Regions from separate parts of the Bradyrhizobium sp. 62 genome, predicted to be linked through region 1. Evidence: predicted binding sites of a transcription regulator. Region 1 holds the regulator's gene; each other region holds the start of a gene.

Region 1 (5,908 bases):
GGCCTGCTCCTGCAACGCCGCGACCAGCGCCGGATGGGCATGGCCGAGCGCATTCACCGCCACCCCGGAGGTGAAATCGAGATAGCGCTCGCCATTGGTCGCGATCAGCCAGCAGCCTTCGCCACGCTCGAAACCGAGGTCGGACCTGGCGAAAACGGGGAGCAAATGCGGCGCTGCGCTGTTAGTCATGACGGTCACTTGAATGTTGCGGACGGTGTGAGCGTGCATTGCGCAACGCACCATCGACCGGCCCGGAAAACGAAACGTGCCGCCTCTTGCGGGCGGCACGTGCGACTATCTTAGGCTTGGTGAAACGGGTGTCAATGCCGCCCGGAAAGCCTCGCGAAACGCTGAATCCGTAGTCTTGCGGTGCCGATTTTGCGGGATTTAGTCACGGAACATGTGGAAGCGAGTCGGCGGACTCTTGCGCGGGAGTCACGCCATATTGTAGCGTTTGGATTGTCAGATACGACATCTCGTGCAGTGGTTCTGATCTTTAAGTCCTTATGTACCGGCGTAAACGTTCGGGCGTTCAAGACGCGCCCGGCGAGCCTTAAGGGATTCTGGCGGCACGGGTTTTTGAAGGCTTAGGCATTCGCTGCGAGGCCCCAGGATGGCTGGCGCGCAGCGAGGGAAAGGGTGCAATGACGGTTTTGACCTGGTCCGATGATCGCGTCGAGCAGCTGAAAAAGCTCTGGGAGGCCGGACTTTCGGCCAGCCAGATCGCGGCGGAGCTCGGCAATGTGACCCGCAATGCCGTGATCGGCAAAGTGCACAGGCTCGGCCTCTCGGGCCGCGCCAAGAGCCCTTCGTCGGCAGCGCCGCGGCCGCGCAAGGCGCGCCCCGCGCAGCACATGATGCGGGTGAGCCGCCCGATCTCGCGCGGCAACACCGCGCTGGCGCAGGCCTTCGAGGTCGAGGCTGAGCCGGATCCGGTCACCTATGACAACGTGGTGCCGATGAGCCAGCGGCTGTCACTGCTGGAATTGAACGAGGCGACCTGCCACTGGCCGGTCGGCGATCCCTCGAGCCCGGACTTCTTCTTCTGCGGTGGACGGGCGCTGTCCGGCCTGCCCTATTGCGCCCAGCACTCGCGCGTCGCGTACCAGCCGGCGTCGGATCGGCGGCGTGCACCGGTGAAGCCGGGGCCGCGCTAATTACCGCAAGTCCCCGCGCGAAGACGGCTCAACGATTTCAGTCTCGTCCCGGCCTAGTGCGCAATTGCGCACGGAGACCGGGACCCATATTCCGAGCGCGCAGTTGTTGCGCGAAAGGAGTCATTCCGAGTCTTCGCCAAACCACGTTCGGTGGTTATGGGTCCCGGATCAGCGCTCGCTTCGCTCGCTTGTCCGTGGCGACGTCGAAGAATTCGGGGACAGCTTGCCAACAAACAAGGCTGCAACCCTACACCTGCTCCGCCTTGGCAAACCGATCATCCAGCGCGTAACCAGCGCCGCGGACGGTGCGGATCGGGTCCTGCTCGCGGCCGAGATTGAGCAGCTTGCGCAGGCGGCCGATATGCACGTCGACGGTGCGCTCGTCGATATAGATGTCGCGGCCCCAGACGCTGTCGAGCAGTTGCTCGCGCGAGAACACCCGTCCCGGGTGCTCCAGGAAGAACTCCAGCAGGCGATATTCGGTCGGACCGAGATCGATCGGCCGGCCCGAGCGCGCCACGCGGCGCTTGTCGCGGTCGAGCTCGATGTCGCCAAAAGCAAGGACGGTGGCGAGCCGCTCGGGGCTTGCGCGCCGCAGCAGGCCTTTCACGCGCGCCAGCAGCTCCGGCACCGAGAATGGCTTGACGATGTAATCGTCGGCGCCGGTCGCAAGACCCCGCACCCGCTCGCTCTCCTCGCCGCGCGCGGTGAGCATGATAATCGGGAGCTGCTTGGTCTCGGGACGGGTGCGAAGCCGCCGGCACAGTTCGATGCCTGACAGGCCCGGCAGCATCCAGTCGAGCACGATCAGATCGGGGATGTGCTCCTTGAGGCGGGTGTCGGCGTCGTCGCCGCGCATCACCGTCTCGACGTCATAGCCGTCGCCTTCGAGGTTGTAGCGGAGAAGCTCGGTCAGGGCTTCCTCGTCCTCAACCACCATAATGCGTGCGCCCATCGGGTCGTCGCTCCCTTAAGTCTTCAGGTGTTCGGTACCGTGCTGGCGAAGGTCGTCATGTCGCCCTTCGGCCGCTTGTCGGTGATCGCCTGGCCCTCGATCATGTAGAACACGGTCTCGGCGATGTTGGTGGCGTGGTCGCCGATCCGCTCGATGTTCTTGGCGCAGAACATCAGGTGAATACAGAACGAGATGTTGCGCGGATCCTCCATCATGTAGGTAAGGAGCTCGCGGAACAGCGAGGTGCAGATGGCGTCGACTTCCTCGTCACCCTTCCACACCGCCATCGCCGCCGGCAAATCATGCGCGGCATAGGCGTCCAGCACCGACTTGACCTGCTGCTGCACGAGGTCGGTCATGTGCTCGAGGCCGCGGAACAGCTTGAGCGGATGGAAGTCCGTCTCCAGCGCCGCAACGCGCTTGCCCATGTTCTTGGCGAGGTCGCCGATGCGCTCGAGATCGGTCGCGACGCGCATGGCGCCGACGATCTCGCGCAGATCGACCGCCATTGGCTGGCGCCGGGCGATGGTGAGCACCGCGCGTTCCTCGATGCGCTTCTGCAGCGCGTCGAGTTCAGTGTCGATGGCGACGACGCGCTGGCCGAGCGGGACGTCGCGGCGGATCAATGCGTCGACGGACTCGACGATCATGCGCTCGGCGATGCCACCCATCTCGGCGACCAGGCGCGTGAGTTCCTGGAGGTCGGTGTCGAAGGCCTTTGCGGTATGTTCAGAACCCATGTCGCGTCTCCTAGCCGAACCGGCCGGTGATGTAATCCTGCGTGCGCCGGTCGGACGGCGACGTGAAGATCTTGCTGGTGTCGTCGAACTCGATCAACTCGCCGAGATACATGAAGGCGGTCTTGTCGGAGACGCGCGCCGCCTGCTGCATGTTGTGGGTGACGATCGCGATCGTGTAATCCTCGGACAGCTCCTGGATCAGCTCCTCGACCTTGGCGGTCGAGATCGGGTCGAGCGCCGAACAGGGTTCGTCGAACAGGATCACCTCGGGCCGCACCGCGACGGTGCGGGCGATGCAGAGGCGCTGCTGCTGGCCGCCGGAGAGCGACAGGCCGGAGGCGTTGAGCTTGTCCTTGACTTCGTTCCACAGCGCGCCGCCGCGCAGCGCCTTCTCGACGCGGCCGTCCATTTCGGACTTCGAGATCTTCTCATAAAGACGGATGCCGAACGCGATGTTCTCGTAGATCGTCATCGGGAACGGCGTCGGTTTCTGGAACACCATGCCGACGCGGGCGCGCAGCAGATTGAGGTCCAGCTTGCCGTCGAGGATGTTGGTCTGGTCGAGCATGAGCTGACCGGTGGCGCGCTGACCGGGATAGAGGTCGTACATCCGGTTGAAGATGCGCAGCAGGGTCGACTTGCCGCAGCCTGACGGACCGATGAACGCCGTGACGCGGTTGGCGCCGAGCGTCAGGTTGATGTTTTTCAGCGCGTGGTGCTCGCCGTAATAGAAGTTCAGGTTGCGCACGGTCACCTTGGGGGGCGCCTCCGGCAGCACTGCCGCGTGCGGCAGTCCACCTGACGCGCTCATCGATACGGAAAGATCACTCATTTTGCGGTCCTCTCGGCGCCAAGGATGCGCGCGAAAATATTAAGGGCAAGAACGGTCAGGGTGATGAGCAGCGCGCCGCTCCAGGCCAGCTGCTTCCAATAGGCATAGGGGCTCTGCACGAAGTTGTTGATGGTCACCGGCAGGTTTGCCATCGTCTTGTTCAGGCCGAGGCTGAAGAACTGGTTCGACAGCGCGGTGAACAGCAGCGGCGCGGTTTCACCGGCGACGCGGGCGGTCGCGAGCAGCACGCCGGTGATGAGGCCCGAACGGGCAGCGCGATAAGCGATCCGCTTGATCACCAGCGAACGCGGCAGGCCGAGCGCCGAGGCCGCCTCGCGCAACGCGTTCGGCACCAGCAGCAGCATGTCCTCGGTCGTGCGCAGCACCACCGGGATCACGATGACCGCGAGCGCGAGCGAGCCCGCGATCGCCGAGAAGCCGCGCATCGGCACCACCACCGCGCCGTAGATGAACAGGCCGATGATGATCGAGGGTGCCGAGAGCAGGATGTCGTTGATGAAGCGGATCACCGAGGTCAGCCGGTCATTGCGGCCGTACTCGGCGAGATAGGTGCCGGCGAACATGCCGAGCGGCGCGCCGATGCCGACGCCGATCACGGTCATGATCAGCGAGCCGACGATGGCGTTGAGCAGTCCGCCCTCGTTCGATCCCGGTGGCGGCGTGTTCTCGGTGAACAGCTGGACATTGAGTCCGGCCAGTCCGTTGTAGAGCAGCGTAATCAGGATCAGCGCGAGCCAGGTGACACCGAAGGCGGTTGCGGCGATGCAGAGCCCGCGGACGACGATGTCCTTGCGGCGGCGGCGTGAATAGATCGGATTCATGGCGTCAGTTCCCCGCCTTCTTTTCCAGCCGCATCAGCATCAGCCGCGCCGCCGCGAGCACGAAGAAGGTCAGCACGAACAGCAGGAGGCCGAGCAGGATCAGGCCGGACTGGTGCAGGCCGTCGCTCTCGGCGAACTCGGATGCGATCGCCGCCGAGATCGTGGTGCCGGGGGCGAAGATCGACGACGAGATCCGGAACGAGTTACCGATGATGAAGGTCACCGCCATGGTCTCGCCGAGCGCGCGGCCCAGCGCCAGCATGACGCCGCCGATGACGCCGACGCGGGTGTAGGGGATCACCACGCTGCGGACGACTTCCCAGGTGGTGCAGCCGACGCCGTAGGCGGCTTCCTTCAGCACCGGAGGCACTGTCTTGAACACGTCGACCGAAATCGAGGTGATGAAGGGCAGCACCATGATGGCGAGGATCAGCGCGGCATTGAACAGGCTGAGATAGGACGGGGGACCTGCGAAGATCGCGCCCAGCACGGGCACGCCGTCGAAGATCTTGATCATGAAGGGCTGGAACGTGTTGGCGAGGAACGGCCCCAACACGAAGAAGCCCCACATGCCGTAGATGATCGAGGGGATGCCGGCGAGCAGCTCGATCGCCATGCCGATCGGGCGGCGCAACCATTGCGGGCAGAGCTCGGTGAGGAAGATCGCAATGCCGAGACCCACGGGAATGGCGATCAGCATCGCGATGAAGGAGGTGACGAGCGTGCCGTACATCGGCCCGAGCGCGCCGAGCACGGGCGGATCGGCGGACGGCGCCCAGCGCTGCGTCCACAGGAACGAGACCCCGAATTCCTTCATCGCCGGGAAGGCGCCGACGATCAGCGAAAGGATAATGCCGCCGAGGATCAGAAGCACCGAGATCGCGGAGAGCCGCGTGATCCAGTAGAAGGTGACGTCCCCGAGCTTGAACGCGCTCAAGGCCTTGGCGCGATCATACGGTCCGGCGTCGTCGATTACATCGCTCTGAACGGCCATCTCTGCCACGCCGATCCCCTGTACCAAATAGTATACGTTTTTTGTTGGTCCGTGCCCCGGATGCGGCGCAGCGCATCCGGGGCACGAGCGTCGCGAGCCTAGCTCTTGATGTCGGCAGCCCAGGTCTTCTCGATCAGCTGAACGACCGGATCCGGCATCGGGATGTAGTCGAGCTCTTCAGCCGCCTTGCCGCCGCTCTTGAAGGCCCAGCGGAAGAACTTGATGGCTTCCTGCGAGGCCGCCTTGTCGGTGGCGTCCTTGTGCATGAGGATGAAGGTCGCCGCCGTGATCGGCCACGACTTCTCGCCGGGCTGGTCGGTCAGGATGACGTAGTAGCCGGGAGCCTTGGCCCAGTCGGCGTTGGCGGCGGCCGCCTGGAACGCTTCGA
Region 2 (5,908 bases), on a different contig from region 1:
GAAGGTCGCGACCCATCCGCCGCCCTGCATCGGCTGGTTCACGACCCGGATGGAGCGGCCGAACCTGGTCACGACGTCCGTCGTGGTGCGGCTCTCGCGCGCGTCGGCGACGAGGCGGGCGAAGAATTCGCCGGCATCGCCCTGCCACTGACCCTTCACCTGCTCCTCTCGCAGCACGTCGACGAGCAGCCGGCCGGTGAGCAGGATGTCGGTGCGGCCGAGCATCGCGGCATAGCGCTCGTTGAACAGGATGATCTTGCCGTCCGCATCGAACATGCACAGTCCCTGCGACATGTTCTCGAGCGCCGTGTCCAGCACGATCCGCTGGCGGCCCAATTCGCCCTTGGCGCGGCGGTCGAGCAGCGCGGCCACGAGCGCAATCGCGATGATCGCGACCGCGGCACCCGCTGTGAAGAAGGACAACGAGGCCGCCGGGATCGATAACCCGCTGGTCGCGAGCGTCGGATCCGGCGTCAGAACGACGGCCCCCATTGCGGTGAAATGATGTGCGACGATGGCGACCGTCAGCAGGGTGCTCGCGGTTAGCGCATGGAACAGGTCGTCGCGCCGCGCAGCGACAAACAGCGCGAGCGCCGCAAAGACAATTCCGAACAGCACCGAGGCGGCAACCGTGCTCCCGATCCAGTCGACGCGTGCCGGCATCTCCAGCGCCGCCATGCCGGTATAATGCATCGTCGCGACCGCGGTGCCGACGATGGCGCCGCCGAGCACGATCCACGGCGCGCGCGCGGAGGATGCCGCCAGACTCAGCCCCACGAAGGTTAAGGAGATCGCGAAGATCAGCGAAAGGATCGTCACCGGGATGTTGTAGGCGCCGGCGCCGCCCGGCCCGTAGGCGAGCATCGCAATGAAATGCGTCGCCCAGATGCCGCATCCGCTGACGGCGGCATCCAGGGCGATCCAGACCAGGCGCCCGGAGCCGTGCGTCGCGCGCGCCCGGTGAAACAGGCTGATCGCCGCCGCGCTTGCGAGAAGGCACACCGCGCCGCCAAGCGCGACGAGCCGCCAGTCGTGCTCCTCGGTAAGACAGTAGAGAACTTGATACATTGCGGGCCCCTATCGACCCGCACTTGAACCGACAGAGATGGACAGTCGGTAACCGGCTACGCGCCTGTTTCGGGGATGGTGAACGGAAGCTGTGTGCATTCGCTCGGATTGTTCATCCGCGCGCCGGCGCGCCGAGGCCGATCACGGCGGCGGCGAGCAGCAGCACGGCCGCCGACACGACCAGCGACAGGTGCAGGCCCGTCATGAACGCGCCCTCCGAGGCCACCAGCGAGCCGAACAGCGCGACGCCGAGCACGCTCCCGGTTTGTCGCGTCGCGTTCAGCACGCCCGCAGCGATACCGGAGCGTGCCTTCTCGACGCTGCCCAACAAGGTCGAGGTCAGCGGCGGCACCAGCAGCCCAAGTCCGCTGCTGATCGCGATCATCTGCGCAAAGATCGCCCAATAGCTCGTGCCGGCTTCGATCCAGAGCAGGCCGACGCAACCGAGCGCCGAGACGCAGGCGCCGACGACGATGGTCGGGCACGGGCCGATACGCTCGGCGAGGCGCGGCGCCAGCAGATTGACCGGCAGCACCACGCCCATCATCGGCACGAAGGCGAGACCGGTCCACCATGCCGACAGCCCGTTGATCCTCTGGAAATACAGGCTGAGCACGAAGATCAGGCCGTAGATCGCGATGTTGACGAGCAGGCCGACGAGCGAGGTCAGCGCGAACAGCCGGTGGCTGAACAGCGACAGCGGCAACATCGGCTGTGCCGCACGGCTCTCGCGCCAGACGAAGAGCGCGGCGAGAATTGCGGCTGCGACGAAGGCCGCGACCACGGCTGGATGGTCCCAGCCAAGCGCGCCACCTTCGATGATCGCGCCGGCGAGCGCCCCCAGCGCACCAATTGCCGCGAGCTGGCCCGGCAGATCGATCTCGCGCGAGCGCGCCCGCGTGGTTTCGCTGGCGTAACGCCAGCTCAGCCACAGGCCAATGAGTCCGACCGGCAGATTGACCAGGAAGATCGCGCGCCAGCCGACCAGCGTGATCAGCGCGCCGCCGACGAAGGGGCCGGCAGTGAGCGCGAGGCTCGCACCGGCGGCCCAGATTGCAACGGCGCGGCCGCGCTCGCGGTCGTCCGGATAGGCATGATTGAGCAGGGCAAGAGAGTTCGGCACCAGGATCGCCGCCGCCAGGCCCTGGACCAGCCGCGCCCCAATCAGCACGGTCGCATTGGGCGACAACGCGCAGGCGAGCGAGGCCGCAGTGAAGATGGCGAATCCCGCCATGAAGACGCGCTTGGCGCCGATGCGGTCGCCGAGCGCGCCGGCCGTCAGGATGAACGCGGCAAACGCAATGGTGTAGGCGCTGACCACCCATTGCAGCTCGGCGACGCCGCCTCCGAGCGTCCTGCCCATTGCATCGAGCGCGGTGTTGACGATGGTGACGTCAAGCTGCACCACGCCATAACCAAGGCTCATCGCGGCAAGGGTGAGGGATGTCGCAAGGCGCGAGCCGGCACGCGGCGTGCCGGTTCCGAAGGCTTCGTATTTGACGGTGCTTACTCGCATGCTGCCATCTCGGTTGCAGCCCCATGCGAACGATACGCTTCCAACCCGCCGTCATATTACGACAACGATCGAATGATGAATGCATGATGGATATGTGATGCGCGAGCGTCGCGCGAACGGCCGCGCGACGCTCTGTCCTGATCCAGGCCGCGCCTTGCCCTAGCTCGCCGCGCGCAGGTTCACCTTGCTCTCGGCGAGCGTGGTCAGCTTCTTGTCGGTCGCTTTCTCTTCTTCCAACGTCTTGGCGAGCACGTTGGCGCAGTCGTTGCGGCCGAGTTGCTTGGCCCAGGCGATCAGGCTGCCGTAGCGGACGATCTCGTAATGCTCCGCCGCCTGTGCAGCGTTGATCAGCGCGGCGTCGAGCACCGCCTTGTCGGCGACTTCGCCGGCGGTCTCGTCGGCTTCCTCGATGATGCCGTCGATCGCCGGGCAATCGACCGCCTTCACCTGCGCACCGTGCATCTTGAACACTTCCTCAAGGCGCTTCACGTGCTCTCTGGTTTCTTCGAGGTGCGTCAAAAAGCCCTGCTTCAGCTGCGGATCGGTCGCTTTATCCGCCATTTTCGGCAGAGCCTTGGTGAGCTGCTGCTCGGCGTAATAGATGTCCTGGAGCTGATGCACGAACAGGTCGTTCATGGTTTTGATGTCTTTTGTGAACAATCCCATCGGTCCGATCCTCTCGGGTTGTGGGAACACGGAGGCGCCGGCTTGCAGGAGAAGCCGGTGATTCCGCCATGTTCGATTGCTGATGCGGCACTAACCAGCGCAGGGCATCGTCGTTCCAAAAAAGCCCGCATCCCTTGCGCTGGAACAATGTTGGCCGTGCAGGATCTGAGACCATGTCACGGACGGACGCGACCGATCCCACGACTCATATGCTTAACGCGCGTCCGATGTGAACCGCGTATGACAAAGTGGCTGGTCCAAGCTGGTCCAAGGCAGAACCTATCCTTGTCAAGGGCTGCACAAGTCACTGTTTTTGCCTTAAATGAGCTACATCATGCCTAGCGATCCAAGCCCACATCGGGCACTGATCGCATCTGACCGGCCAATGTCTGGCCTGGTCGGTCTTGCCCCCCGCCGGGAGGATGAATGCACGGACTGCTGACCGCGCTGAAGCGCGGCTTCAAGAGATGGATCGGCTGGCGGCGACTCGGCGTTGCGGCGAGCGTCTTCATCATTGCGTTCGCGATCACCACGCTGGTACGGACGCTCAAGGGCATCGACACCGGGGTCATCCTGACCGCGTTGACCGAGATCCCCCGCGGTAACATCGGGCTGGCGGCGATCTGCGTATGCTTCGCGTTCTGTACGCTGACCTTCTACGATTTTTTTGCACTGCGAACGATCGGCAAGAAGCACGTGCCCTATCGCATCGCAGCGCTCTCCAGCTTCACATCGTATTCGATCGGCCACAATATCGGCGCCACCGTCTTCACCGGCGGCGCGATCCGCTTCCGGATCTATTCGGATTACGGGCTGAATGCGATCGATGTCGCAAAAATCTGCTTCCTGTCGGGCCTGACCTTCTGGCTCGGTAACATCTTCGTGCTCTCGATCGGCATGGCCATCCATCCGGATGCCGCCTCCTACATGGATCAGCTGCCGTCGTCGATCAACCGGCTGATTGCGCTCGGCGGCCTCGCCTCGATCGGCGCGTATCTGGTCTGGCTGTGCATGGGCGAGAAGCGCCGCGAGCTGGGCCAGAAGGGCTGGAAGGTGGTGCTGCCGTCAGCGCCGCTGACGCTGGTGCAGATCCTGATCGGCGTCGTCGATCTCGGATTCTGCGCGCTGGCGATGTATCTTCTGGTGCCGGCCACGCCGCAGATCGACTTCCTGTCGCTCTCGGTGGTGTTCATTTTGGCGACATTGCTCGGCTTTGCCAGCCACGCCCCCGGTTCGCTCGGCGTGTTCGACGCCGCCATGCTGGTGGCGCTGCCGGAGTTCGGCCGCGAGCAGCTTCTGGCCACGCTCCTTGTCTTCCGCATTCTCTATTTCGTGATCCCGTTCGGACTGGCCATCTCCATCATGGGCACACGCGAGCTCTGGATGAATGTGGTGGAGCCCTGGCAGGAGCGCCGAAGGCTGGCGGAGGCCTGCGCGCAGGCCAACCTGCCCAAGCAGGTGGCAGCGATTGAGCGCGAGCGGTCGCTGCGGCAGGCCAGCAAGCGCTGAGCATGATGCGGAAAAGTGCGAAGCGGTTTTCCGGAAAGATCATGCTCCAACGATAGTCCGCTAGACGCCGGCCAGCAAAACCGTCAGACCGATGTTGCAGGCGGAGAGCAGCTCTCTTATTTCCGCCTCAACTTTGCCGTTGAAAATGCGGGCCATGATCCCTGTATCCCTTCGCCGTTTCCTCGCTGGTGCCCTGCTGCTCGCCGGGCTCCTCACCGCCCTGCCGCTGGAGCGGGCGGCCGCGCAGGACGCGGGCGCCATGCAGATCAGCTGGGAGGTGCGCAACCGCTTCAGGCTGTTCCGCGAAGAGCGCGACTTCCTGCTCCATGTCGAGAACGCACGTAACCGCAGCATCCTCGCCGCCGAGCAATCGCTGGAGCTCCAGAGCGAGGGCCGCGGCTGGGCCCGGAACATGGTAAACCGGCTCTGCATCGACCTCCAGGGCCGGGTCAACCAGCCCTGCACCCGCGACAACACGAAGGAAAACTACCTCACCCCCCTCGACCATCCCGTCACCGTGCGTCTCGCCGGCGCGGTGCCGGTCGGCGCCACCTGCGCCTGGTCGTTCGACGACGGCGACGGGCCGCAACAATCCACCTTCGACTGCGCCGAGCCGATCAATCTGCGGGTCCGCTACGGCAAGCAGACGGTCGCGACCGTCGACGTCTCCTCCGGCTCCGATCCGACCCAGCGGGTCCAGACCGAGATCCAGGTCCGCGACATCTTCGTCGCTGGCCTCGGAGACAGCATCGCCTCGGGCGAAGGCAATCCAGACCGGCCGCTGGCGCTGTCGGACGAAGGTTTTTGCTTCCGCTCCTATCTCGGCACCGCCGGCGCGCAGTATTACCGGCCAAGCCGTGCCGGCTTCAAGGGCGGCCGCGCCTGCGAAGCGCCGGATACGCTTGCCAACTGGCAGCGCTACAGCGCGCTCTGGTTCAACTCGCCCTGCCATCGATCGCTCTACAGCTACCAGGCCCGCACCGCGCTGGCGCTCGCGGTACGCTACACCCACGTCGCGGTGACGTTTCTGCCGCTCGCCTGCACTGGCGCCAGCATCAGCGACGGGCTGCTCGGCTCGCAGCGTGCCCGTGAATGCCCGCCCGGCAAGACCGGCGTCTGCAACATCAGCGTGAACGCACAGGTCGCCGA
Region 3 (5,908 bases), on a different contig from region 1:
TCTCGAAGCGCTTCGCCGAGAAGATGAAGAACAACGCGCCGCCCACCATGGTGCAGGCCGGCGTCTATGCGGGCGTGCGTCACTATTTCAAGGCACTCGAAGCGCTCGGCGGTAACCCGCATGACGGCGCCAAGGTCGTCGAGAAGATGAAGTCGATGCCGACGGAAGACGATCTGTTCGGCAAGGGCGAGATCCAGCCCAACGGCCGCACCATCCACAATGCCTATCTGTTCGAGGTGAAGAAACCCTCCGAGTCCAAGGGACCGTGGGATTTCTACAAGCTGGTCGGCACGGTGCCGGGCGACCAGGCCTTCACGCCGCTGTCCGAGAGCAAGTGCGCTCTGTTGAAGAAGTAAGATAACCGCCCGCAGACCATCAGGTCTGCGGGCGACTTTCAGGGAACGCCGAAGGGACCGGGTGCGGGATCGATGCAGGCTCTTTACGCTCAGCTACTGGTGGGACTGATCAACGGCTCGTTCTACGCGCTGCTCAGTCTCGGGCTTGCCGTGATCTTCGGCATGCTCAACATCATCAATTTCGCCCATGGCGCGCTCTATATGATGGGCGCGTTCGTCGCCTACTTCCTGCTGAACCTCGGCGGCATCAACTATTGGTGGGCGTTGCTGTTTGCACCGATCATTGTCGGCATCTTCGGCATGATTCTGGAGCGGACCATGCTGCAATGGCTGACCGGGCTCGATCATCTCTACGGCCTGCTACTGACCTTCGGCATTGCGCTGATCGTGCAGGGCGTGTTCCAGAACTATTTCGGCTCCTCCGGCCTGCCTTACGCCATTCCGGACCAGCTCAAGGGCGGCATGAATCTCGGCTTCATGTTCCTGCCGGTCTATCGCGGCTGGGTCGTCATCTTCTCGCTGGTGGTCTGCATCGCGACCTGGTTCCTGATCGAGAAGACCCGGCTCGGCGCCTATTTGCGCGCCGCCACCGAAAACCCGACGCTGGTGCGCGCCTTCGGCGTCAACGTTCCGCGCATGATCACGTTGACCTACGGGCTCGGTGTCGGCCTTGCCGCGCTCGCCGGCGTGCTGTCGGCGCCGATCAACCAGGTGCGACCGCTGATGGGCGCCGACCTCATCATCGTGGTGTTCGCGGTGGTGGTGATCGGCGGCATGGGATCGATCATGGGCTCCATCATCACCGGCTTCGCGCTCGGTGTGATCGAGGGCCTGACCAAGTATTTCTACCCCGAGGCCTCCAACACCGTCGTGTTCGTGCTGATGGTGCTGGTGCTCTTGGTGAAGCCAACGGGATTGACGGGAAGGGCGGCCTGACATGACAGCCTTGACGGACGACACGCTGCCGGTAACCCCGCGCGCGATCCGCGACGAGATGATCGTCTTCGTGGTGATGGCGCTGCTGCTGGCTTCGGTGCCATTCACGGGGGTCTACCCGTTCTTCGTGATGCAGGCGCTGTGCTTCGCGCTGCTCGCCTGCGCCTTCAACCTGCTGATCGGCTATGGCGGTTTGCTGTCCTTCGGCCATGCGATGTTCCTGGGCACGGCCGGCTATTGCAGCGCGCATGCGCTGAAGGTGTGGGCGTTGCCGCCGGAGCTCGGCATCCTCGTCGGCGTCGCCGGTGCCTTCGTGCTCTCGCTCATCACGGGCTATATCTCGATCCGCCGCCAGGGCATCTATTTCTCGATGATCACGCTGGCGCTGTCGCAGCTTCTGTACTTCATCTACCTCCAGGCCCCGTTCACCCATGGTGAAGACGGCATCCAGGGCATTCCGCAGGGACGCATGTTCGGCGTCTTCGATCTGACCAAGCCGACCGTGCTCTACTACGTGGTTCTGGTAGGCTTCCTCGCCGGCTTCCTGCTGATCTTCCGCATCATCAACTCGCCGTTCGGCGAAGTCCTCAAGGCGATCCGCGAGAACGAGCCGCGCGCGATCTCGCTGGGTTACCGCACCGATCAGTACAAGTTCCTGGCTTTCGTGCTGTCGGGCACGCTGGCCGGCTTTGCCGGTGCGCTGAAAGTCTTCGTGGCACAAAACGCCTCGCTCACCGACGTGCACTGGTCGATGTCGGGCGAAGTCGTGCTGATGACGCTGGTCGGCGGACTCGGAACCGTGTTCGGTCCCGTGGTCGGTGCCTTCGTGATCATCGCCATGCAGCAATATCTGGCGGGGTTCGGCCAATGGGTGACCGTGATCCAGGGCTCGATCTTCGTGATCTGCGTGCTCACCTTCCGCCGCGGCGTCATCGGCGAAATCGCGCATTACTTCCGGCGGTCGCTGTAAGTCATTGATATAATGGAAGATGTGTTGACGCGCGAAAGCGGTGGATGATCCGGCTCCACGGGCGTGAGGTGGCACGCGCGTGGATCGAAAATGGTCTATGACAGTTTCATGACGGCCCGCTCGGGCCAGGCCATAATCCAACCGGTAGTCTCTCTCCCATGATGCGATTGTTTCGCGCTTTCCTGCCCAAGGAAGAACGGTTCTTCGACCTGTTCGACCGCCACGCCCAGACCGTGATCCAGGGCTCGATCGCGCTCCAGAGCATGCTCAACGGGGGTGAGGAGACGCCGGTCTATTGCCAGCGCGTCAATCAGTTCGAGAACGATGCCGACAACATCACCCGTGAGGTGCTGACCGCGGTGCGCCGCACCTTCATCACCCCGTTCGACCGCGGCGACATCAAGAACCTGATCACCTCGATGGATGACGCCATCGACCAGATGCAGCAGACCGCCAAGGCCGTGATGCTGTTCGAGGTCCGCAGCTTCGAGCCGCCGATGCGGGAGATCGGCGGGCTTCTGATCGAATGCGCCAATCTGGTCGGTCGCGCGCTGCCGCTGATGCAGAAGATCGGCCAGAACGTGGCCATGCTGACCGCGATCACGGAAGAGCTGGGCAAGCTGGAAGGCCGCGTCGACGATCTCCATGATATCGGGCTGAAGGAACTGTTCCTCAAGCATCGCAACGGCAACGCGATGGATTTCATCGTCGGCGCGGAGATCTACGACCATCTCGAGAAGGTCGCCGACCGCTTCGACGACGTCGCGAACGAGATCAACAGCATCGTCATCGAGCAAGTTTAGGGCAGGGGACCGCGCCGTGGATGTTGCGTTGGGTCTTCCCGTCCTGGTCGGACTGATCGCCGTCGCGCTGCTGTTCGACTTCCTGAACGGCCTGCACGACGCCGCCAATTCGATCGCGACCATCGTCTCGACCCGCGTGCTGCGGCCGCAATACGCGGTGTTCTGGGCCGCGTTCTTCAATTTCGTCGCCTTCATGGTGTTCGGGCTGCACGTCGCCCAGACCATCGGCACCGGCATCATCGATCCCGCGATCGTGGATGCCCAGGTGATCTTCGCTGCGCTGGTCGGCGCCATCGTCTGGAACCTGGTGACATGGGCGCTCGGCATCCCATCGTCCTCGTCGCACGCATTGATCGGGGGCTTGTTTGGTGCCGGCGTGGCCAAAGCGGGCCTTTCGGCGGTGGTCTGGAGCGGATTGTCCAAGACGGTGATCGCCATCGTGCTGTCTCCGCTCGTCGGCTTTCTGCTCGCGATGGTGCTGGTTGCGATCGTCTCCTGGGCCTCCGTGCGCTCCACGCCCTTTGCCGTGGATCGCGCCTTCCGCATCCTGCAATTCGCCTCCGCCTCGCTCTATTCGCTCGGCCACGGCGGCAACGACGCGCAGAAGACCATGGGCATCATCGCCGTGCTGCTCTATTCGCAGGGCCAGCTCGGCGGCGAATTCTTCGTCCCCTTCTGGGTGGTGCTTTCGTGCCAGGCCGCAATGGCGATGGGGACGCTGATGGGCGGCTGGCGCATCGTTCGGACCATGGGCCTGCGCATCACCAAGCTGACCCCGATGCAGGGCTTTTGCGCCGAGACCGGCGGTGCCGCGACCCTGTTCATGGCGACCTTCCTCGGCGTTCCCGTCTCGACCACCCACACTATCACCGGCGCCATCGTCGGTGTCGGCGCCGCCCGGCGCCTCTCGGCGGTGCGCTGGAACGTCGCCAGCTCGATCGTCTATGCCTGGGTGATCACGATGCCGGCCTCGGCCATCGTCGCCGCGCTGAGCTGGTGGGCGGTCAAGATCTTCGTCAGGTAACCAGCTTCAGCCCGACAATCCCGGCGACGATCAGCCCGATGCTGGCGAGGCGGAACGCGGTGGCCGGCTCGCCGAACAGGATGATCCCAAGTGTCGCGGTACCGACCGCGCCGATACCGGTCCAGACGGCATAAGCGGTTCCAATCGGCAGCGATTTGAGGGCGAGCCCGAGCAGGATGATGCTGCCGGCCATGGCGCCGAGCGTGAGGACCGACGGAACGAGCTTGCTGAAACCCTCGGTATATTTGAGGCCGATCGCCCAGGAGATCTCCAGCAGACCGGCGACGAACAGGATGCTCCAGGCCATGACGACCCTCCATTCAAGGCAGGGTCGTCCCCGCGACTGGTGTGCTGATGGAAAGGGAAGGTCGTCCCTCCCAACCAAGCGGATATGGGACTGGTCGGAAGGCTCCGCAATCACCAGATGAGGCTTGATCAGGCTCATTTTCCCTGCCAAACGCTGCCGCAATGTCCGACATCGCCACCACAGCCGAATCGACGGCCCGTTCCTCGCTTGCCGCTGAAGTGTCGCGGCGGCGTACCTTTGCGATCATCTCGCATCCGGACGCCGGCAAGACCACGCTGACCGAAAAGCTGCTGCTGTTCGGCGGCGCCATCAATCTGGCCGGGCAGGTCAAGGCCAAAGGCGAGCGGCGCAACACGCGTTCGGACTGGATGAAGATCGAGCGCGAGCGCGGCATCTCGGTCGTGACATCGGTTATGACCTTCGAGTTCGAGGGCCTCGTGTTCAACCTGCTGGACACCCCGGGCCACGAGGACTTTTCGGAAGACACCTATCGCACGCTCACGGCGGTCGATTCCGCCGTCATGGTGATCGACGCCGCCAAGGGCATCGAGGCGCGCACCCGAAAGCTGTTCGAGGTGTGTCGTCTTCGCGACATCCCGATCATCACCTTTATCAACAAGATGGATCGCGAGAGCCGTGACGTGTTCGAGCTCCTCGACGAGATCGAGAAGACGCTGGCGCTCGATACCACGCCGATGACCTGGCCTGTCGGCCGCGGCCGCGAGTTCCTCGGCACCTATGATGTCGTCAATGGCGGCGTGCGCTTGCTCGAAGGCGGCGGCGCCAAGACCGGCGCGGCGCAGCAGATCGAGATCGCCGAGCTCGCCAAGCTCAACGCCAATCTCGACGTGTCGGCGGTCAAGGACGAGCTCGAGCTCGTCACCGCGGCTTCAAAACCGTTCGAGCTCGAAGCGTTTCGCGAGGGCCATCTGACGCCGGTTTATTTCGGCAGCGCGCTCCGCAATTTCGGCGTCGGCGACCTGCTGCAAGGGCTCGGCAAGTTCGCGCCCGAGCCGCGCGCGCAGGAGAGCGACCAGCGCAAGGTCGAAGCCACCGACCCGCGCATGAGCGCCTTCGTGTTCAAGATCCAGGCCAATATGGATCCCAACCACCGCGACCGCATCGCCTTCGCCCGCCTGTGCTCCGGCAAGCTGAGCCGCGGGATGAAGGCGAAGCTCGTGCGCACCGGCAAGAGCATGCCGCTGTCCAGCCCGCAATTCTTCTTCGCGCAGGACCGTTCGGTTGCGGACGAGGCTTATGCGGGCGACGTCGTCGGGATTCCCAATCACGGCACGCTGCGGATCGGCGATACGCTGACCGACGGTGAGGATTTCAACTTCGTCGGCGTGCCGAGCTTTGCGCCGGAAATCGTCCGCCGCGTGCGTCTTACGGATGCGATGAAAGCGAAGAAGCTGAAGGAAGCGCTTCAGCAGATGTCGGAAGAGGGCGTGGTGCAGGTGTTCCGCCCGCGCGACGGCGCGCCCGCGTTGGTTGGCGTCGTCGGCGCACTGC
Region 4 (5,908 bases), on a different contig from region 1:
GCGGCAAGGCATCCGCGGAGAACCTCAAGGTCTCCTGACTTCTCTCGCGGTCTGCGCAAGAGATCATGACGTTGCCCCCGGCTCTGCCGGGGGTTTTTGTTTTGGGGATGAGAAGTATTTCGTGCGACGGCGCTTCACCGCACCAACGGCGCAACCAGAAAATTCTCCGACGGCCCGCTGCCCGCGGTCTTGCACACGTCGCCCTCGATCCGGACCTTGCCGGTCGCGAGCAGGCTCAGCGCTGCGGGATAGATGCGGTGCTCGACTTCGAGGATACGCTCCGACAGCGTGTCCGCCGTGTCGTGATCGCTCACGGGCACCGCACCCTGCATCACGATTGGGCCGGCATCGGTCTCGGGGATGACGAAGTGCACCGTTGCGCCGGACAGCTTGACGCCGGCGCGCAAGGCCTGGCCATGCGGGTCCAAGCCTGGGAATGACGGCAGCAGCGAGGGATGGATGTTGAGCATACGCCCGTACCAGGCTTTTGTGAATTCAGCCGTGAACAGCCGCATGAAACCGCCGAGACAGATCAGCTCGATGCCGTGCTGATCGAGCGCTGATTGCAGCACCTTCTCGAAGCCGGCGCGGTCCTTGCCGAACGGCTTGCTTTCGATCACCAGCGTCGTCACGCCGCTCGCTTTGGCCCTTTCCAGCCCCTGCGCGTCGGCCTTGTTCGAGATGACGAGCGAAATCTCCGCCGGGAAATCCGCAGCAGCAGCGGCCCTGATCAGCGCGGACATGTTGGAGCCGCGACCGGAGATCAGGATGGCGACGCGGCGTTTCATCAAAGCGCCAGATCGAGGTGGCCGTTATAGATGACGCGGTGCTCGCCCTCAGCCGGGATCACGGTACCGAGCTGGGCGACGGTCTCACCGGCGTCAGTGAAGACCTCCACGACCTCGTCGACCTTGTCCGGCTCGACGATCGCGATCATGCCGATCCCGCAATTGAAGGTCCGCAGCATTTCGAGCTCGGCGATGCCGGCTTGGGCTGCCAGCCATTTGAACACCGGCAGCACCGGCAGGCGCGCCAGATCGATACCGACACCGAGATGGTTCGGCAGCACGCGCGGAATGTTGTCGGTGAAGCCGCCGCCGGTGATGTGGGCAAGCCCCTTCACCGCGCCGGTCTCGCGGATCGCGCGCAGGCAGGATTTGACATAGAGCCGCGTCGGCGTCAGCAGCGCGCCGCCGAGCGTCATGACAGGCGCAAACGGCGCCTGCGCCCCGAAGCCGAGGCCGGATTGTTCCACGATCTTGCGCACCAGCGAGAAACCGTTGGAGTGCACACCCGACGAGGCGAGCCCGATCACGGCATCGCCGGCGGCGATATCCTTGCGCGGCAAGAGCGTGCCCCGCTCCGCGGCGCCGACGGCAAAGCCGCCGAGGTCGTAGTCGCCGTCCTTGTAGAGGCCGGGCATCTCGGCCGTCTCGCCGCCGATCAGGGCGCAGCCGGATTCGCGGCAGCCTTCGGCGACACCGGCGACGATCGATGCGGTCGCCTCCGGATCGAGCTTGCCGCAGGCAAAATAGTCCAGGAAGAACAGCGGCTCGGCGCCCTGCACCACGAGGTCGTTGACACTCATGGCGACGAGGTCGATGCCGATCCCGCCATGCAGGCCGGTCTCGATCGCGATCTTGACCTTGGTGCCAACGCCATCGGTCGCGGCCACCAGGATGGGATCCTTGAAACCGGCCGCCTTGAGGTCGAACAGGCCGCCGAATCCGCCGATTTCGGCGTCGGCGCCGGCCCGCGCGGTTGCGCGCACCATTGGCTTGATCAGGTCGACCAGGCGGTTGCCCGCGTCGATATCGACGCCTGAATCGGCGTAAGTGAGGCCGTTTTTGCGGTCGGTCATGCCCGATTTCCAGTGGGTTTGCGGCTGGTTACGTCGAATTCCGGGGACGCGCAATGGCTCGCATGGCGCGCCTCCGTATACTATGTAGAGATATCAACCGGTTCAGCCTCCAAAGGGCCGAATTCGAGGTCAGGCCGGGTGCCGGGAAGCGCCGTGTGAGTATACCGAACATCATTACTTTGGGCCGCATCATGCTGGTCCCGATCATCGTCTGGGCCATCGTGTCGAGCCAAATGGAGGTGGCGTTCGCCGTCTTCCTGATCGCCGGGATCAGCGACGCGGTCGACGGCTTCCTTGCCAAGCGCTTCAACATGACGAGCGAGCTCGGCGCCTTGCTCGACCCGCTCGCCGACAAGGCGCTGCTGGTTTCGATCTACATGGCCTTGGGCATCTGGGGCGCGATTCCGCGCTGGATCGTCATCCTAGTGGTCTCGCGCGACATCATGATCGTCGCCGCCGTGATCATATCGTGGCTGTTCGATCGCCCTGTGGAGATGAAGCCCTCGAAGGTATCCAAGCTCAATACTGTGGCCCAGGTGGCGTTCGCAGCGCTGGTGCTGGCCGCCCTCGCCTTCGGCTTCAAAGCCGGTCCTTATGATATCATCCTGATGGGCCTCGTAACGGTCTTCACGCTCTCCTCCGTGTCGCTCTATCTCGTTGAGTGGTTGCGGCACATGAGCACGATCGAGGCCAAGTGAGTTGGGAAGCGGCCCCGTAAAAGGCCAACTCCCGCTCGATGAAGTCGCATCTCGTCAAACGAAGCCGGCACGCCGGCATGGAGCAAAGCAAGCGTGCCAGGCCGCGTTCATCCCCGACAATTGGCGTTTTCGCTTCCGCATGCGGAGAGCCTGAGCCGGGACAATTTCCTCGAAGGCCCCGTTAATGCCGCCGGTCTTGCCCTCATCGACGCCTGGCCGGAATGGCCGAACCGGATCATGTGGCTGGCCGGCCCGGAAGGAAGCGGCAAGAGCCATCTCGCCGCGATCTGGGCCGAGGCTTCAGGCGCCCGCTCGACCACGGCCAATGGGCTGACCGCCGAAGCCGTCCCGGCTGCGCTCGCCACCGGCGCGCTGGTGGTCGAGGACCCCAAGGCCAGGGAATTCGATGAGCGCGCCCTGTTCCATCTGATGAATCTGGCCCGCGAGGACGGCGCCTACGTCCTCTTCACCGGACGCGAGGCGCCCGCTTCTCTCGAGATCGAGCTTGCCGACCTGCGCTCGCGGCTCCGCGCCGTCCCTGTTATCTCGCTGCTGCCGCCTGACGATCAGCTCTTCCGCGGCCTGATCGTCAAATTCTGCGCCGACCGCCAGCTCGCGGTGGACGAGAGCGTGGTCAGCTACCTCGCCACTCGCCTGGAGCGGTCCTCGGCCGCCGCCCGACGGGCTGTCGACCTGCTGGACACCGAGGCCCTGCGCCTTGGCCGTCCCGTCACCCGGGCCCTGGCAGCCGAGCTGCTCCGTGATGTCTGACCAAGGCGGCTTGACGCGGCCGGGCGGCGGAACATCAATGTCATCGAAACGTCATCGCTCTAACACATGCTCCCGCGGGTTTTGCGCGTAAGTCGCAAATTGGGGCGAACTGGATGGATCGACTTCTGATGGACTCTGCGCAAGCTGTTGAAGTTAAAGAAAAAGCCCCGGAAGCCGAAGGCCCGCCGGCGATCGCATCGAGCCCCGAGCGGTTCATCAATCGCGAGCTGTCCTGGCTGCACTTCAACCGCCGCGTCCTGGAGGAATCGGTCAATCCCAGCCACCCCATGCTGGAGCGGGTGCGATTCCTGTCGATTTCAGCGAATAACCTCGACGAGTTCTTCATGGTCCGCGTCGCCGGCATTAAGGCCCAGGTGCGCGAGGGCATTGCCGAGCGCAGCCCCGACGGTCTGACCCCGTCCGAGCAGCTCGCGCTCATCAACCGGACCGTCTCGCAGCTTGCGTCCGACCAGCAGGCAATCTGGCGCGACCTGCGCGGCACGCTCGCCGACGAGGGCATCGTGCTGGTCGAGGGCAAGGAAGTCACCAAGGCGGAACGAACCTGGATCGAGGACTACTTCCTCAGCAACGTGTTCCCGCTGCTGACGCCGCTCGCGATCGACCCGGCCCACCCCTTCCCGTTCATTCCGAGCCTCGGCTTCACCATCGCGCTCCAGCTCACGCGCGCCGCCGACGGCAAGCAGATGAACGCGTTGATCCGCATGCCCGGCAAGATCGACCGCTTCATCCGCCTGCCGGCCGAGGGCAAGGTCGTCCGGCTGATCTCCCTGGAGCAGGCCACCGCTCTGTTCATCAACCGCCTGTTCCCCGGCTACAATCTGCACGGCCAGGGCGCATTCCGCGTCCTCCGCGACTCCGAACTCGAAATCGAGGAAGAGGCCGAGGATCTCGTCCGCCTGTTCGAGACGGCGCTGAAGCGCCGTCGCCGCGGCTCCGTGATCCGACTCGAGATCGACGCCAAGATGCCGGAACAGCTGCGCAGCTTCGTGCAGCACGCGCTGTCGACCGCCGACGACGAGGTGTTCCTGGTCGACGGCGTGCTCGCCATGAACGAGCTCTCGCAGCTCACCCGCCTCGACCGGCCCGACCTGGAATTCACCCCTTATGTGCCGCGCCATCCCGAGCGCGTGCGCGAGCAAGGCGGCGACATCTTCGCTGCGATCCGACAGAAGGACCTCGTCGTCCATCACCCCTACGAATCCTTCGACGTCGTGGTGCAGTTTCTCCAGCAGGCCACGCGCGACCCCGACGTCGTCGCCATCAAGCAGACGCTCTACCGCACCTCCAGCAACTCGCCGATCGTGCGTGCGCTCGTGGAAGCCGCCGAAGCCGGCAAATCCGTCACCGCGCTGATCGAGCTGAAGGCCCGCTTCGACGAGGAAGCCAACATCCGCTGGGCGCGCGACCTCGAACGCGCCGGCGTGCAGGTCGTCTACGGCTTCCTCGAACTGAAGACGCACGCGAAACTCTCGATGGTGGTGCGCCGCGAGGGCGGCAGCCTCACGACCTACGTCCACACCGGCACCGGCAATTACCACCCAGTGACCGCGCGCATCTACACCGACCTCTCCTACTTCACCTCGGAGCCGACCATCGGCCGCGACGCCGCGCGCGTGTTCAACTTCATCACCGGCTACGCCGCGCCGAGCGATCTGGAAAAGATGGCGGTCTCGCCGCTGACCTTGCGCAAGCGCATCATCGAGCACATCCAGGGCGAGACCGCGCATGCGCGGCACGGCCGGCCTGGTGCGATCTGGATGAAAATGAACGCGCTGGTCGACCCCGACATCATCGACGCGCTCTACGAGGCCTCACAGGCCGGCGTGCAGGTCGAACTCGTGGTGCGCGGTATCTGCTGCCTGCGACCCGGCATTCCCGGACTGTCGGAGAACATTCGCGTCAAGTCGATCATCGGACGATTCCTCGAACACGGCCGAATCTACTGCTTCGGCATGGGCCAGGGCCTGCCGAGCGCGAAAGCGGCTGTGTATATCTCCTCGGCGGACATGATGCCGCGCAACCTCGACCGCCGCGTCGAGGTGCTGTGTCCGCTGCAAAATCCCACGGTGCATCAGCAGGTTCTCGAACAGATCATGGTCGCGAATCTCAAGGACAATGAACAGAGCTGGCAATTGTTGCCGGACGGGTCCTCAACGCGTATGAAGACCGCGAAGGGCGAGGAGCCTTTCAACGTCCACAACTACTTCATGACAAATCCGAGTCTGTCTGGCCGTGGTAAGTCGCTCAAGGAATCCTCGCCGCGCCGCCTCACGCGCCGTAATGAACGTCATCAATCCTGATCCGGGATCGTCGACGTGAAGCGGCCGCGCAAGCGCGGCTCGAGCGTCGCCGTCATCGACATCGGCTCCAACTCGGTCCGTCTCGTCGTCTACGAGGGACCGACGCGGAGCCTCATTCCGATCTTCAACGAGAAGACGCTGTGCGGGCTCGGCCGCGAGGTGCAGAGCACCGGCTTGCTTGCGCCCGACGCCGTCGACAAGGCGCTGACCTCGCTCAAGCGCTTCCGTGCGCTGTGCCGGGTGATGCAGGTCGGACG

What was found. Region 1 encodes PhoB, which activates phosphate uptake and scavenging genes when phosphate is short. Its sites were predicted from a motif close to TGTCATNNANCTGTCAT; they were not measured.
Region 2: IVB47_RS07490 (YbhN family protein) is a predicted target of PhoB. The motif match lies at 3,480-3,496, and genes of this name have one in related genera.
Region 3: IVB47_RS11305 (DUF47 domain-containing protein) is a predicted target of PhoB. The motif match lies at 2,360-2,376, and genes of this name have one in related genera.
Region 4: IVB47_RS11680 (RNA degradosome polyphosphate kinase) is a predicted target of PhoB. The motif match lies at 3,369-3,385, and genes of this name have one in related genera.

Annotation. Positions count from the first base shown of each region.
Region 1 covers NZ_JADPIT010000016.1:276,579-282,486, forward strand. Annotated here, with positions in the region: gene IVB47_RS20320 (aspartate aminotransferase family protein) at 1-189, opposite strand, end outside; gene IVB47_RS20325 (GcrA family cell cycle regulator) at 645-1,157, shown strand; gene phoB (phosphate regulon transcriptional regulator PhoB) at 1,405-2,112, opposite strand; gene phoU (phosphate signaling complex protein PhoU) at 2,136-2,852, opposite strand; gene pstB (phosphate ABC transporter ATP-binding protein PstB) at 2,863-3,684, opposite strand; gene pstA (phosphate ABC transporter permease PstA) at 3,681-4,526, opposite strand; gene pstC (phosphate ABC transporter permease subunit PstC) at 4,531-5,520, opposite strand; gene pstS (phosphate ABC transporter substrate-binding protein PstS) at 5,619-5,908, opposite strand, start outside.
Region 2 covers NZ_JADPIT010000011.1:162,930-168,837, reverse strand. Annotated here, with positions in the region: gene IVB47_RS07505 (EAL domain-containing protein) at 1-1,068, opposite strand, end outside; gene IVB47_RS07500 (MFS transporter) at 1,181-2,584, opposite strand; gene IVB47_RS07495 (ferritin-like domain-containing protein) at 2,744-3,250, opposite strand; gene IVB47_RS07490 (YbhN family protein) at 3,677-4,759, shown strand; gene IVB47_RS07485 (hypothetical protein) at 4,914-5,908, shown strand, end outside.
Region 3 covers NZ_JADPIT010000015.1:195,443-201,350, forward strand. Annotated here, with positions in the region: partial or broken gene IVB47_RS11290 (ABC transporter substrate-binding protein) at 1-356, shown strand, start outside; gene IVB47_RS11295 (branched-chain amino acid ABC transporter permease) at 429-1,292, shown strand; gene IVB47_RS11300 (branched-chain amino acid ABC transporter permease) at 1,294-2,262, shown strand; gene IVB47_RS11305 (DUF47 domain-containing protein) at 2,421-3,065, shown strand; gene IVB47_RS11310 (inorganic phosphate transporter) at 3,082-4,089, shown strand; gene sugE (quaternary ammonium compound efflux SMR transporter SugE) at 4,082-4,396, opposite strand; gene IVB47_RS11320 (peptide chain release factor 3) at 4,558-5,908, shown strand, end outside.
Region 4 covers NZ_JADPIT010000015.1:275,821-281,728, reverse strand. Annotated here, with positions in the region: gene IVB47_RS11705 (cold-shock protein) at 1-38, shown strand, start outside; gene purN (phosphoribosylglycinamide formyltransferase) at 135-788, opposite strand; gene purM (phosphoribosylformylglycinamidine cyclo-ligase) at 788-1,861, opposite strand; gene IVB47_RS11690 (CDP-alcohol phosphatidyltransferase family protein) at 2,017-2,559, shown strand; gene IVB47_RS11685 (DnaA/Hda family protein) at 2,653-3,330, shown strand; gene IVB47_RS11680 (RNA degradosome polyphosphate kinase) at 3,459-5,651, shown strand; gene ppx (exopolyphosphatase) at 5,667-5,908, shown strand, end outside.